Regions from separate parts of the Cohnella herbarum genome, predicted to be linked through region 3. Evidence: predicted binding sites of a transcription regulator. Region 3 holds the regulator's gene; each other region holds the start of a gene.
The links. Region 3 encodes LexA, which represses DNA repair genes until DNA is damaged. Its sites were predicted from a motif close to CGAACATATGTTCG; they were not measured.
Positions count from the first base shown of each region.

Region 1: recA (recombinase RecA) is a predicted target of LexA. The motif match lies at 3,261-3,274, and genes of this name have one in related genera.
Region 2: HH215_RS27585 (YolD-like family protein) is a predicted target of LexA. The motif match lies at 3,067-3,080, and genes of this name have one in related genera.

Region 1 is NZ_CP051680.1:2,022,118-2,027,237, forward strand. It holds gene rny (ribonuclease Y) at 1-538, opposite strand, end outside; gene HH215_RS09045 (regulatory protein RecX) at 793-1,965, opposite strand; gene recA (recombinase RecA) at 2,128-3,192, opposite strand; gene HH215_RS09055 (competence/damage-inducible protein A) at 4,108-5,120, opposite strand, start outside.
Region 2 is NZ_CP051680.1:6,490,102-6,495,221, reverse strand. It holds gene HH215_RS27600 (alpha/beta fold hydrolase) at 1-750, opposite strand, end outside; gene HH215_RS27595 (GNAT family N-acetyltransferase) at 1,016-1,459, shown strand; gene HH215_RS27590 (RBBP9/YdeN family alpha/beta hydrolase) at 1,953-2,528, shown strand; gene HH215_RS27585 (YolD-like family protein) at 2,690-3,016, opposite strand; gene HH215_RS27580 (SOS response-associated peptidase) at 3,163-3,846, shown strand; gene HH215_RS27575 (YbdD/YjiX family protein) at 3,867-4,070, opposite strand; gene HH215_RS27570 (carbon starvation CstA family protein) at 4,063-5,120, opposite strand, start outside.
Region 3 is NZ_CP051680.1:1,089,805-1,094,924, forward strand. It holds gene glnA (type I glutamate--ammonia ligase) at 1-132, shown strand, start outside; gene HH215_RS04575 (LTA synthase family protein) at 265-2,145, shown strand; gene lexA (transcriptional repressor LexA) at 2,239-2,862, opposite strand; gene HH215_RS04585 (LysM peptidoglycan-binding domain-containing protein) at 3,264-3,425, shown strand; gene HH215_RS04590 (DUF896 domain-containing protein) at 3,557-3,754, shown strand; gene HH215_RS04595 (hypothetical protein) at 3,769-4,287, shown strand; gene HH215_RS04600 (HAD family hydrolase) at 4,300-5,103, shown strand.

The DNA.
Region 1 (5,120 bases), 930 kb from region 3:
CGCCTTCTTCTTTCGCTTGATGCTCGATTTCCTTGATCATCTGCGCCGTCTCGTGACGCACTTCTTGTTCCACGTTCGACAGAATCATCTGTTTGGCATCTTCCGTCGACAGGTTCGAAATGCGCTCCAATTCGTTCATCTGCTGCTTATGCAGAGATTCGATCTGATCCTGTACCTCTTCGATCCGTTTCTCTTTGTTGGCGACTTGCTCCTCTTTCCGTTCCAACGCTTCTAGCTTACGATCCAGCGACTCTTCTTTTTGCAACAGCCGCCTTTCCAGGCGTTGAATTTCGTTGCGGCGTTCGCGAATATCGCGTTCCGCTTCGTTACGGAGCTTATGCACCTCGTCTTTGGCTTCCAGCACCGTTTCTTTACGTACGGCTTCCGATTCTTTCTTGGCAGCTTCAACAATCTGAATGGCAGCCGCTTCGGCACTAGAGATTTTGGCTTCCGCAATGGATTTGCGTGCGACATAACCGATCCCAAAGCAAAGGACGCCAACAACGAGAACGATCAAGACCCAGACCCATGGCATCATGGTCTTTCACCTCCTCGTTGCATCACCAAGGCAACCGCTTGGGGACACTTATTCAATTGATTTTCCGGTTTCCAAACCGTCTGATTACATGTGAACATTGCATAAAGGGTCGAAATAACACGTTCTGAATCGCTTTTTGGAAGGAAAAAACGTTCAGTTGGGAAGATGGAATACAAAATCATTTTATCTTTTGCTAAATTAGATTGTCAAGCAAGGTTCGCACGTATCTTTCGATCCCGAATCCGCGCATTCCATTAATCTTCCATATATTCCGATCCGTCGTTGTAGTCTTCGCCGAACTCGGCATCCGAATCGGACTCTCCCGATTCCGCTGAGGCTTGCTGTACCGCGGTTCTAACGACTCCCGACGGGAATCCTCGGCGCATCAGCATCGACATCAGCTTCATCTTGCGCTCCCTGTCATTTCCTTTGACGCTCGGCCACTTTTTACGCGCCAACGCCAACGCCGAATCCAGCTCGATCTGCCCGTCCAACTCTCCGATCGCTTGGTTGACATCTTCCCGTCCGACGCCCCTCTGCAGCAACTCCTGCCTGATCAGCATCCGTCCCTTGCGCTGTCCGACCGCACGCTGCTCCGTGAAGCGTTTCGCATACGAGCTGTCATCTATCATCCTGCTCGCCCGTAAACGCTCTAAACATGCCGCTACGACCTCTGGGACGTATCCCTTGAGCTTTAACGCCTTGGACAACTCGGCAGTCGTCCGCGCTTTGCGTTCCAGCATCAGCAGCGCCGATCGATAAGCGTCTTCCTTCTGCTCGTCCTGCCTTAGCGTCTCATAATCCGCGGCCGACAACCGGCGACCCTTTAACAACCGCCAACTGACTAGCGTATCCTCGTGTACGGTAAGCAACGATTCGCTTTCCCCTCGTGAGGACTGAGCCCCGGCAATGAGCGCGTCCACCTCTTCGTTCCAGTCGACGGACAACTGCATCGGTTCACTCTCATGCTGAATGCCTAACCTAGCGTCATCCTCAGCGCTCGACCCATCCAATTCCAGCTTAACCGACACCCAATACATATGAGGTTTCTTCGGATGCGACTCGATCCCAACGACAACCGCTCCTAATACCGGTAATTTCAGCGGATTCCCCGCATCCTCGTCCGAGGATTCGTTTCTAGCGTTATTTCCGAACCGTTTCGTTCCACCGCTTCGATAATTCGAACCGGCATACTTTCCGGTTTTACGATTATTAGATCCGCCGAATGTTCCACTGTTACGATTATTCGATCCGATTTCCGTGTCGCTGTTGCGATTATAAGTTCCAGCGGATGTTCCACTGTTACGGCTGTTCGATCCGATATCGGTGTCGCCGTTACGATTATTCGAATCGGTACGACCCGCTCCGCTCTTTTTATCGCTAACCTCATGCTCATCGTTTCTACCCGTTCTTCCCGATCCGTACATCTCCGCCCATTCTCCTCTCCGCAAAAACACAAAGAACGGCAATATATGCCGCCTTCTGTGTTAAGCCTATATTCGTCTAGCTAGCCAGCTAGCCAGTAAAGCTACTGGCTAGCTCCTATCCGTCTAATCGTTCAGTCCGCCCGTTAATCGAACGATATGCATTTATGCGTCTTCACCGAATTCTGTGTCGTCTTCCTCATCGGCAGAGACCGCAGCAGAGCTGGCTGCGGCAGCAGTTAACGATGAAGAGAGCAACGCTTCCCGAATTTGTTTCTCGATTTTATCGGAAACCTCAGGGTTGTCCTTTAAGTATTGCTTCGCATTCTCGCGCCCTTGGCCGAGACGTTCGCTATTGTAAGAGAACCATGCGCCGCTCTTCTGGATAATGTCCTGCTCAGCACCGATATCGATAATGCTTCCGACCTTCGAAATTCCTTCGCCGTACATGATGTCGACGTCAGCTTGCTTGAACGGAGGCGCAACTTTGTTCTTCACGACCTTGATCTTCGTGCGGTTACCGACTACGTCGTTCCCTTGTTTGATCGCTTCGACGCGACGAACGTCCAACCGAACGCTGGCATAGAACTTCAAAGCGCGACCGCCTGGAGTCGTCTCCGGGTTACCGAACATTACGCCGATCTTCTCGCGAAGCTGGTTAATAAAGATTGCTAGACATTTCGACTTGCTGACAGCACCGGACAGTTTACGCATTGCTTGCGACATCAAACGCGCTTGCAAACCGACGAAGGAATCTCCCATATCGCCTTCGATTTCCGCTTTCGGAACGAGGGCCGCAACGGAGTCTACTACGATAATATCGACGGCGCCGCTTCGTACTAATGCTTCCGCAATTTCCAAAGCTTGTTCGCCCGTATCCGGCTGGGAAAGAAGCAATTCGTCGATGTTTACGCCGAGATTTCTCGCATAAACCGGATCCAATGCATGTTCCGCATCGATGAATGCCGCCGTTCCTCCAGCACGCTGAACTTCCGCTATCGCATGAAGGGAAACCGTCGTCTTACCGGACGATTCAGGTCCGTATACTTCTATTATCCGCCCACGGGGATATCCGCCTATTCCAAGAGCGATGTCCAGTGCCAGCACCCCGCTGGATACTGTCTCAATAGCAATATTTGCGCTTTCGCCCAGTTTCATTACCGAACCCTTACCGAACTGCTTTTCAATCTGGCGCAAGGCCATGTCTAATGCGGCGCGACGATCCGACAACACACCCACATCCTTATCCTTTGATAGTTTTATCATACCGTGTTTCCAAGAGTTTGCCAAGCTTTTTGAGAACATTTGTTCGATTTTATTTCGAAAAAAGAACCGCAGCAAAGTAATCTTCGCTACGGTTCTTCCGCAACTTTCAAATAGACTTTACCATACGCCCGAACAATTGACAAGCATCGACAATTTTCTGTCACATTTACGGCAGTGAGGAAATCTCAACTCTTCGTCCCTCTAGCCATTATCCCTTTTGGCTCAGTTTAAACAGCTTCTCCGAAACCGAGCTGTTATTTTGTCTTAAGCTTCAACCCAGTGCCTCTACTTTGAAAAATAGAAGTGTGTGACGTGCTTATGAAGTGTGACAAACTTTTCTTTTCCGATTTAGTACCGTATAGCGTGCTAATTTCGTCCGCTATCCTACTTTTTCCGAATTAGTTCCATTTGGCGTGCTTTTTCGGTGCTACTAGCCTACTTTTTCCGAATTAGAACCGTGTGGCGTACTTATTCAGTGCCACTAGCCTATTTTTCCGAATTAGAACCGTGTGACATACTTATTCGGTGTCACTAGTTATTAGTAATGAACCTGGTATGCGCATCCGACTTCCAAAGCGGCTAATCTGAACCGGTGGGATAAATGGTTATATCAACAAACGGCCCGGCCCCACCTGAGCCAATGGGATATTGGCTAAAGCAGCCTCTTGCCCACACCGCCTGAGCAAGTGGGATAATGGCTACACCAATCTCCTACCCCACACCGCCTGAGCAAGCGGGATAATGGCTACACCAATCTCCTACTCCAAACCGCCTGAGCAAGCGGGATAATGGCTATACCAACTCCCACTGCCCCGCAGCACCTGAGCCAACGGGATAATGGCAAAAACCAACTACCCGCCTGCCCAGCTCCGAGCGCTATCAGCACCGACCCGTCAAAGACTGCCACAACAGGTACAAAGAGCGTTTAGCCGCCCGCAAACGAATTCCTTCCCGATCGCCGGAAAGCTGCAACTGCTCTACCCGAGTTTCGCGGCCGCGTTCGGCTAGGCCAATATAGACGAGACCGACAGGCTTATCTTCCGCAGCCGCTGGCCCCGCATTGCCCGTAATGGACAACGCGAAGTCGGAATCGGCCGAAGCCCGCATGCCTTCAGCCATCGCCACAGCCGTCTCCGCGCTGATCGCACCGGGAGCGCCCGGCCCTTCGAGCAACTCTGCCGGAACGCCCAATTGCTTCATTTTCATCCCGTTGCTATAGGTAACGATGCCTCCGAGAAACACGACCGCGCTTCCCGGTATCGTCGTAATCAGCTCGGATACCATGCCCCCCGTGCAGCTCTCCGCCAGCGTCAATGTCCGTTGCTGCTCCGTCAACGTCCGCACGATCGTCGCTTCGATAGGCACGTCCTCCTCGGCGAACAAATACGACGATGTTCTGCCGCGAATCTCCGTCAAAGTCCCCGCAAGCTTCCGTGCCGCTTCTTCCGCATCAGCGGCTTTCGTGGAAACGCGGATCGCAACCTCTCCCTCCTTGGCATAAGGAGCAATCGTCGGATCCTGCTGTTCGCGAATAAGGTCGATCAATAAATCCTCCAGCCCGGACTCCCCGATTCCGGCAAACTTGAGCATCGCCGAATGAAGCGTCTTAGCCGGTCCTAACTGCTCTTTCAACCAGGCGGATGCATCGTTGTCGAACATCGGCTTCATTTCGCGAGGCGGCCCCGGCAATAACAAATAACAGGTCCCATCCACGTTCAGAGCGTTACCGACGGCAAGGCCGGTATCGTTCCGCAAAGGGGTAGCCCCTTCCACCAGCAGAGCTTGTTTGCGGTTGCTTTCGACGAACGAACCGCCGCGCGCGGAGAACATGCTCACGATCTTGGCCATCGAAGGCTCGTGCAGTTCGATGCCCCGCCCTAAGTATTCGGCAA
Region 2 (5,120 bases), 2.9 Mb from region 3:
TTGATTGTATTGGGCGAACATCGGCGCATATTGACCGGGAATGAATACTTCCTCTTTATCTCCGACCAATACGAGCGTCGGTTGGGTCATCGCCCGCAAATAACGCTCGTACTTGGCTTTCGGCGTTCTGGACAGCATCAACCTGTAGCTGAGCTCCAAAGTTTCTCGCCCATGTCTGCTCGCAATCGGCTTGTCGTTGCGCATGACGACCCATTTATTCAGATGTCGGATACCAACAGCGCTCAGAACAGTCAAGATGCGAACCCTCTGCTTGTCGATCTGAATCGTGCTCCACGGTTCCTTCTCGTGGCTGATCGGCGCTTTCGGATGAACGGAAGGCGCGAGCAGCAGGAATGCGGCGATCTCCCGGGAAACCCGATGGACGGCCAGGCGAATCGCATTCCCTCCTCCGCCGGAATGTCCCGCCATGATCAAAGTAAGCGGAGAGGACGCGCGCGATCTGAGCCATTTTATCAAATCCTCGATATCGTCGTCATGCTGGCCAATATATTCCACGTCGCCCCTGCGGACCGGATGTAATCCGTAACCTCTAAGATCGGGCACGATGACTTGAGCCAATTGCCGTTTGGAAATAAATTCGGCCAGCGGATGCAAATATTGCCCGTCCTCCGAGATTCCATGCAGCAGAATGACGACTTTATTCGAATCCGCCAAATAATGACGGTAGCACAACGACCTTCCGTCCCTTGCTTCATAGGTTTGAATTGGGGGCAGTACTTTCTCGAACATGATGGACCTCCGACGATCGACTCTATAGATGCGCGCCCGTGTAACGATAGACCAACAGAATTGCAAACGCTATTTTAACCTAGTATACCACACTCGTATAACGCATAGCGTTTAAATTAGGTCTTCGGTCATGCACCTTTTTGACCACTCAATTCCGAAGTTTATGCTCACCCGCCGACTACTTCCTCCTTGAACGCCAAGCCGCTCTGTGATTCAATTACGTTATATGTGTTGGATCGACCAACGATGAACTGGAGGAGTGGCGATGCTGCGGGTCAGGCAAGCTACCAAACAAGACCATAGCGCCCTAAGGGAAATTTATTTGAAATCCCGCGCGCAATATTTTACTTGGATGGATTCCTCCAAGCTCGCGCCCGAAGACTTCGATCGGGACACCGAAGGCGAACTCGTGCTTGTCGCGACCAACGGCGCAAGGATAATTGGATTCGTCGCGGTATGGATTCCCGATCACTTCATTCACCATCTTTACGTCCATCCCGACTATACAGGGCAACAGGTGGGCACGAAGCTCCTGCAAACCTGCTATGAAACTTTCGACGCTTCCCCGCCGCTTACGCTAAAATGCATCAAAGAAAATGCGAAAGCCCTACGCTTCTATCGCTCGCAGGGCTGGCACATTAAAGGGGACGGCGTATCCTCGAATGGGGCGTATTATTTGATGGAGTATGGCGGCATACATCGGACTTAGAGCGATTCTCCGCCTAACTCCCGCTACCCTGCTCATCCGTGACCGAATTAGCCGGATTTTCAGCCTATACCCCGCTACCCAGCCCATCCGTGACCGAGTTAGCCGGATTTTCAGCCTATCTCCCCGCTACCCAGCCCATTCGTGACCGAATTCGCCTGATTTTTCGTCTAATTCCCGCAACCGAGCCGACCCATGCCCGACTTCGCCTGATTTTCCGTCTAACTCCCTGCTACCTAGGCCGGATTTTCAGCCTATCTCCCCGCTACTCTGCTCATCCGTGACCGAGTTAGCCCGATTTTCCGCCTATCCCTCGCTACCGCCCCCACATCCCATGCAGATTATCGGCTCGAAACTCCGAGGATTGGAAAGTTATGACCGCTATTGGACGATCGAAACTCTTAGCAGAAGCGGAAAGATAGCAATCAATAAGAAACCTCTATTATTATTTATAGTTAAAATAAAGATGATAATTTTGCATGGGAGGAAGACAACAGTGACAAAACAATTGTTATTCATTCAAGGTGGCGGAGAAGGAGCATACGATGCGGACGTGAAGTTGGCAGCGCATCTTCAAGAAGTTTTGGGCTCCGGTTACGAGGTGTGTTTTCCAAGAATGCCTGAAGAAGACAAGCCCGACTATGCAGCATGGAAAGAACAAATTATCCAATACATAGCCTCGCGAGATGGAGAAGTGCTCCTTGTCGGGCATTCTTTAGGAGCTTCATTTTTGCTGAAATATCTTTCCGAAGTAGATACCGCGAATCGCATTGCCGGCGTGTTCCTTGTCGCTTCTCCCTACTGGGGTGCCGAGGATTGGGAAGTGGAAGAGTATGCGCTTAATGAACAGTTTGCTTCAAAGCTTTCCAAAGTTCACCCGCTATTCTTTTATCATAGCCGCGACGATGAATGGGTGCCGTTTGCTCATCTTTCGCTATACGCCGAGAAGCTTCCTCATGCCGTTATTCGTCCATTCGATGGGCGCGGACATCAGTTCAACAACGATATGACCGAAGTTGCTCAGGATATTATCAGTTCGGATATTATCAGTTCGGATATTGACGGTTACTGAAGGACTGAGTAGCTCCCCCATTCAACATCTCCCCCGTTGTCTGAGTATCGTATTCCCAGTTAAAATAGCGCCAAATAGCCACTCAGCCTATTAATCCCCCGACGCTGATTGGCTAATTGTTTTACCTTATTAATCGCTTCATGGACGCCTTGTTTTCCTAATTACAATTTTGCGCCGATAATATCCTCCATCTTAAACCGTTCCCCATCGATTAGGAATGTGCGGGTATACGGATCCACCTTATCGACGATACCGATCGCCGCGCAGTCTTCATATTCATGGTACAGCTTAAAATGCGCCACGACCCTCATTCCCAGCGACTCCATAAGCACCCGCATGATCTCTTCCCATTGTTGCTCATCTAACACGGGCTTCATCGACCGCTTCAGCTTGAAATCCGAGTTCTCGGCGATCATTCGTTCCTTGTACTCCGTAAGCATCATCCGACTTGACTCCCATAATCCGGAATCCTCCAGCTTTTTGCTCATTTATAGTGTCCTCCGATCCTATTCGTCCGGTCTGTATAATTCATTATATGCGAACAAACGTTCTTTAATCCATGTTTATTTTTTGTATTTTCGAGCTTATACTGGAAAAGAGGGTTGTAAGAGTCTAGAGGCAGGAGGGACAAGCGATGTGCGGAAGATATACGATCGTAGTGACGATGGAAGAGCTTATGCTGAAGTATCTGGACGAGTTGCCTGCCGGAAGCCGCTATCATTTGCCCCGATACAACGTCGCTCCCATGCAGAACATCCTGGCGGTCATTCATGACGGGGAGAAAAACAGACTAGGGGAGTTGCGCTGGGGACTCGTGCCTTCATGGGCTTCGGATGACAAAATCGGAAGCAAGATGATCAACGCGCGCGCGGAAACGCTGCTCGAGAAAAATTCGTTTAAGACCTTAATCCGGCGAAAAAGAGCGATCGTTCCCGCGGACGGTTTCTACGAGTGGAAGCCCCACGGGGGCAAAAAACAACCGATGCGCATTACGATGAAGGATGGTGCCCTTTTCTCCATGGCCGCCTTGTACGATACATGGTCCTCGCCCGATGGACGCAAAATCAGCACTTGCACGATCATAACGACGACTCCGAACAGCTTAATGGCCGACATCCACGATCGGATGCCGGTCATACTCCGCCCCGAAGACGAAGCCTTATGGCTGGACCGCCGTAACGACGACGTCGAGCGGCTCACGGGTCTGTTGCTTCCTTATCCGGCAGATACGATGAAGGCGTACCCGGTTTCACCGATCGTCGGGAACGTCAAGAACGATACTGCGGAATGTATCGTGGAGCAAACGGTGCTGTTCTAACTCGGGGAGGCTCTTGACGTTTAACAGCAACGAGAGATTTTGCCGCCTTTCGCGTTGTACCGCGCTTCCTGAGCCTCGCGGAAAAACCGATCGCGCGACTTGATCGGCTCATCGGGATGGTGCGTCCGGCGATGCCGGACATAGGTTTCGTAATGGGGCACCCCTACAAGCAAATCGAGAAATTGCCGCCGTACCTTCAACGCTCCGACTATTTTTTCAAACATGCGCTTTCCCCTCCAAAGGTTCGGGATCTCGAACGACGTAAGGCGCTTCATGGAGCGTAAAGGATCGCCCCGACAGAATGCGTGCCCATATCCGGATCGCGGCGATGAACACGACGATAACGACAAGCATGAACATTCCGCAGATGACCGCGTTCACGTAGTTGTTCCTCACGATTTGCGCCATCTGGCCCAAGTTCGCGGCGGCTCCGATGACTTCCCCTTTATTCTTCGCATTCTGGAACTGTCTGGCCTGAGCCAAAAATCCGATAGCGGGCTTAGCATGAAACAGCTTCTGATACCCCGCGGTCATCGTCACGACTAGCAGCCCCGAAGCAGGCAAGAGCGTCACCCATACATAAGCTTTTTTGCCCATTTTGAACAGAATCGTCGTACCGAAGATCAAAGCTATGCCGGCGAGCATCTGATTCGCGATCCCGAACAGCGCCCACAAGGAATTAATGCCGCCAAGAGGATCGATCACCCCCTGAACGAGAAAATATCCCCAAGCGAATACGCAGATCGCCGTGGCGATCATATTCCCCATGAACGATTCCGTATTTCCGAGCCGCTTATTTACTGTACCCAATAATTCCTGAACCATGAACCTTCCTACCCTTGTCCCGGCATCGACCGTCGTCAGAATGAACAACGCTTCGAACAAGATCGCGAAGTGGTACCAGAAAGACATCAAAGCTTTGCCTCCGACGACGTTGGACAAAATATTCGCCATCCCTACGGCAAGCGTCGGCGCGCCGCCCGTCCTGGACAGCACCGTAGATTCTCCGATGTCCCGGGCAAGCGTCGTAAGTTCCTCCGCCGAAACGGAGTAACCCCAGGAAGAAATCGTCGAAGCCGCTTGCAGCGCGTCCGCTCCGATGACCGAGGCAGGACTGTTAATAGCGAAATAAATGCCGGGCGTAATAATGCATGCGGCAATTAAGGCCATCATCGCCACGAAGGACTCGGTCAGCATAGCGCCGTATCCGATGGACGTCATGTGCGATTCGCGCTCGATCATTTTCGGAGTCGTGCCGGAGGCGATTAACGCGT
Region 3 (5,120 bases):
GATGACATCATTTGCGAAGCGTTAGGCGATCACGCTCTAAGCCATTTCTACGAGCTGAAAGAAATCGAGTGGGATATGTACCGTACGCAAGTCCACCAGTGGGAACGCGATCAGTACTTGACGATGTATTAAGCTGAGAGTTACAGATAAACGGCATTGTATTCGCTTAAACGGCGTATACAGTGCCGTTTTTTTCGGTTGTTCATGTTTGACTAATCGAAAAATGGATTACATAATAAGTGATTGAGGAAAGGGGGAGGTACTATGGATTTAACGCAGTTATACCGAAAACCTTTTGTTCTGTTCTCGATCATTTTACTGATTAAGAGTCAACTCGCTTGGATGGTCGTGTTCGAGAGCGGTCCGTCTTGGGCTACGATAGCAACGGAACTCCCGTTTATGTGGCTTGTCTTTTGTATGATCGAATGGTTCGCGACCAAAAGAAAGCTAGCAATCTATGTTTTAGTTAATCTACTGCTGACACTATTATTTTTCTCGGTCATCATGTATTACAAATATTATGGCGTTATAGCCACTTATCATGCATTGGAACAAGTGAATCAAGTTACTGCGGTTAGCAATAGCGTGATTTCGCTGTTGGACCCGCAATATTTGCTTATTTTTACCGACGTGCTCGTACTGGCGTATGTATTGTTTCGTCGCAAGGCGGCTAAAGTATGGAAAAGCAGCACGGCCGTACGGAGCAACCGCAAAGTATATTTGGCGTTGTTCGTGATTTCTCTCGCCGTATGTTTGTTTAACGTTGTCCCTAACCGGGCAAGCATGAACGAAATCAAGAAAGCCGAAGTCATGGGCATACTGAATTACGAGGCTTATACGCTCATCGGCGACAAAGAACCGGAACCGCTGGAACAAGAAGAGATCAACCAACTATCGATCAATCGGTTAAAAGGGGTCACTTCCGTTGAGGGAGCGAATGGGGTTAAAGCGTACGAAGGGTTGGCGAATGGACGTAACGTCATCGTCATTCAGTTGGAGTCGTTCCAGAACTTTCTGGTCGGGTTAAAGTTGGACGGGCAGGAAGTTACGCCGGTTCTCAATCGACTGGCTAAAGAAAACATGTACTTCTCGAAATTTTATCAGCAAGTCGGTCAAGGAAACACCTCGGATGCGGAGTATGTCGTCAATACGTCGACTTACATTCCCCCGAGCGGAGCGGCTACGATGAAGTACGTAGACAGACAATTGCCGAGTCTTCCGAAGTTATTGAAAGACCAAGGATACGACACCGCGACTTTCCATACGAACGTGGTCGAGTTCTGGAATCGGGGAGAGTTGTACAAAGCGTTAGGCTTTGACAGGTATTACGACAAAAGTTTCTTCGGTACGGAAGACTCCGTGTTCTTCGGGTCATCGGACGAGGTGTTATACGAGAAAACGGCGGCCGAGCTGGACAAAATGTCTCAGTCGGGCAATCCGTTCTACGCTCACGTGATTTCGATGACGGCGCATCACCCGTTTACGACGCCGGAGGAAAAAGATCGAATCGAACTCCCGGAGCGATATGAAGGAACGTTCGTAGGCGATTACATCCGTTCGCAAAGCTATGCGGACTATGCTCTGGGTCAATTCATTGATGAACTGAAAGCATCGGGAATATGGGACAACAGCTTGATCGTCGTATATGGAGATCATCTTGGATTGCCGATGTATTCGTTGGATGATGACGATAAGGAACTGATGGAAGAAATATACGGACACCCATACGGCTATACGGATATGATTAATATCCCGTTAGTGATCGCGGCGCCCGGCAAAACTCAGCCTGTCGAATTTACGCAAACGGGCGGACAGGTGGACGTTCTTCCGACCATCGCGAATTTGTTAGGGGTTTCCTTGGAGAATCAAATCCATTTCGGTCAAGATTTACTGAATAACAGGGTTAACTTATTGCCTGAACGTTATTATCTGCCATCGGGCTCGGTAATAAACGGGGAAGTCCTTTTCATCCCGGGAATCGCTTACGACGACGGAACGACCTATTCGTTAAATCCGAATTCGGGAACGGGAGGCAAACTGTCGGAGAAAGAGTATAACACGGCGTTAGATCTTCTTCATATGTCGGATAGTTACGTTATTCAACTTCCCGCGCTGGAGAACGCTGATGAAGAACCGGCAAAGTAGGCGCGCGATAGTAATAAAACAAGAGTTGCATGGAGGTCGGAATTCCGGCCAACCCTGCAGCTCTTGTTCGTTGTGCCCTTATTAATCTTACGTTTACATGAAGGAGCGAATTAATCCGATTACCTTGCCCAGGATGCTGACGTTCGTTAGACGTAACGGCTGCATGCTGGAATTCTCCGGTTGGAGACGGATATGATCCCGTTCTTTGTAGAAGGTCTTGACCGTAGCCTCGTTCTCGTCCGTCATCGCCACGACGATATCTCCGTTCATCGCCGTCGGTTGTTGACGCACGATAACGTAATCGCCGTTATGGATACCGGCTTCGATCATACTGTCTCCCATTACGGAGAGCATGAATACGGGCTGATCGCCGACCATGGTCACGGGCAACGGATAATATTCTTCGATGTTCTCCGTGGCCGTGATCGGAACGCCCGCCGTTACTTTACCAAGGAGGGGAATCTGGCGAACGGACGAAGAAATTCCGTACACCGAGTCGTCCTCGTCCCCGAGAATCTCGATTGCCCGAGGTTTAGTGGGGTCGCGCCTAATCAAGCCTTTCTTCTCCAAGCGATCCAAATGACCGTGGACGGTGGAACTGGAAGCGAGCCCTACGGCTTCTCCGATCTCGCGAACGGAAGGGGGATACCCTTTCTCCCTGACTTCATTCTTGATGAATTCGAGTATGGAATTCTGGCGATTGGACATCTTGGACACGCCGAGCCCTCCCTATGTATTAGATCATGATGACAAATTATAACACAGAACCCGAGTTCGCACAAACATTCGTTCCTCAGAACAAATGTTCCAAAAATTGTTTGACATGAACATACGTTCGTGTTACGATAACACCAGAACAAATGTTTGGGGTGAAGATTATGGTGCATTCATGGGTTGCAGTCGGATCATCATCGGTTTCGGCAATACATAAACCTGCTCCTTATTCGTCGGGGCGTTCTGTTAGATCGCGTGCTGCTTCTATTCGTAGCTGGAAGTTCGCGAGGTCATTGTTTTTCTTACTCGCTTTTCTGATTCTTTTTAGCGGCTTTACGCTTATCCATACATCCGCTTCCTCTAATGAAGTTAAGCCTGCAACAGCGGAGGAGATTGTTGTCTCCGTGGACAGCGGGGACACGCTTTGGCATATTGCGAAGCTTCATATGAAGGATTCCTTAGATACCCGTCAAGCCGTACATGATATCACTCAGAGGAATCGATTGACTTCCTCGGAAGTGAAGGTCGGTCAAGCACTGATTATTCCAGCGGATATTCTACCTTAGGCTTTAGCCTTTATTTTACATCACTTCCAGACCGGGCATTTTCGGTCTTTTTTTGTCGTTCTGCTCTTCTTGACAATCTATCGGCGAAAGTGGCAAAGTAGAGTAGGTGATGAAAGGGGTGTGTAAGGACTATGGAAATGGACAAAATTATTAACAGAATTAACGAACTCTCACGTAAAAATAAAACCGAGGGCTTAAATGAGAGCGAGCTTGCAGAACGCGATCAACTCCGTCGGCAATATATTTCAATATTTAAGCAAAATTTCCGTCAAGAGCTTGATCGCATCGAAATCGTTGACGAGTCGAGCGAACCTACAATTAAGCATTAATAAGGAGGAAGTTTATGTCCCGCTCATGGGAACGGATGGTAGAGAAAAATTCTAAAGTCATCAACAAGCGTCGCAGAAAAGAAGGCAAGAAGGGGATCGGCGCCAAAACTCCTCAAATCGACAGATTTCAAGGACGGAACTATATCGTTCCGATCTTGTTGTTGATGCTGATTATCGTTTATATTACGCTGGCGCAGCCTTGGTCGGATAATTTCATGCAAGATCCGACGCTGTTCTGGGTGACGGTCAGCTGTTACATCGTTCTTGGTATTTTCTATTATTTTCGCCGTCCGTATTTGGCAGTATCGCGCGATACGCTGGAGACCCGTAAATTTACCGGCTACAAAACCTTGCGTCCTACGGAAATCCGCAAAATCACGATTCAGCCGGGTTATGTCATCGTGGAATCCGTTAAAGGCGCGAATTGGGTGTTTTCCCGGTTAATGAACCGTTATCCGATCGATAAAATGGCCGATAGATTAAAGACGTTCACGGATCTTCATCATATTGATTGGGAAGTAAAAGCAAAGTGAGGAGAAAGCTCAATGTCGGTTAAGGCGGTTATGTTCGATTTAGACGATACATTGCTATGGGATGACCGTAGCGTTAGCGAAGCTTTTAAGCATACTTGCCGGTTGGCCGCGGAAGAGGCAGGCGTTAATGAAGACGAGCTTGAAGCATCCGTTCGCCGTGAAGCAAGAGCGATCTACGAAACGTATGAAACTTACGGTTTTACGCAAATGATCGGGATTAACCCTTTCGAGGCGCTATGGGGGAAATTCGAGCGAGGCGAGCATCCGATGTTCCGCAAGCTGGAGCAATTGGCTCCGGAATACCGCGTTCAGGCTTGGACGAGAGGGCTGGCGGCGCTCGGCGTTGACCATCCCGAGCTTGGCAGCCGGTTGGCGGCAAACTTTTTCTCGCAAAGACGCCAACTGAAATACGTATACGAAGAAACGTTCTCCGTGTTAGACGAACTTAAAGGCAAATATAAATTGCTGCTTCTGACGAACGGATCACCGGACCTTCAACAGGAAAAGTTGGACGGCATGCCCGATCTTATTCCTTACTTCGATTCCATCGTGATTTCCGGAAATTTCGGCGAAGGCAAGCCATCTTCCAAGCTTTTCGCGCACGCGATGGAGCAAATCGGCATCCAGGCAGACGAAGGCATTATGGTTGGAGACAAGTTGACGACCGATATTCTAGGCGCTAACCGTATTGGCATGACGTCCGTTTGGATTAATCGCCATGACGCCGTACGTAATGACGAAATCATTCCGACGTATGAGATTAAGAGTCTTACCGAGCTTCATGAGCTGTTGAATACGTTAAATAGGCAAGCGTAAAGAAAAAAGCGTCCCAA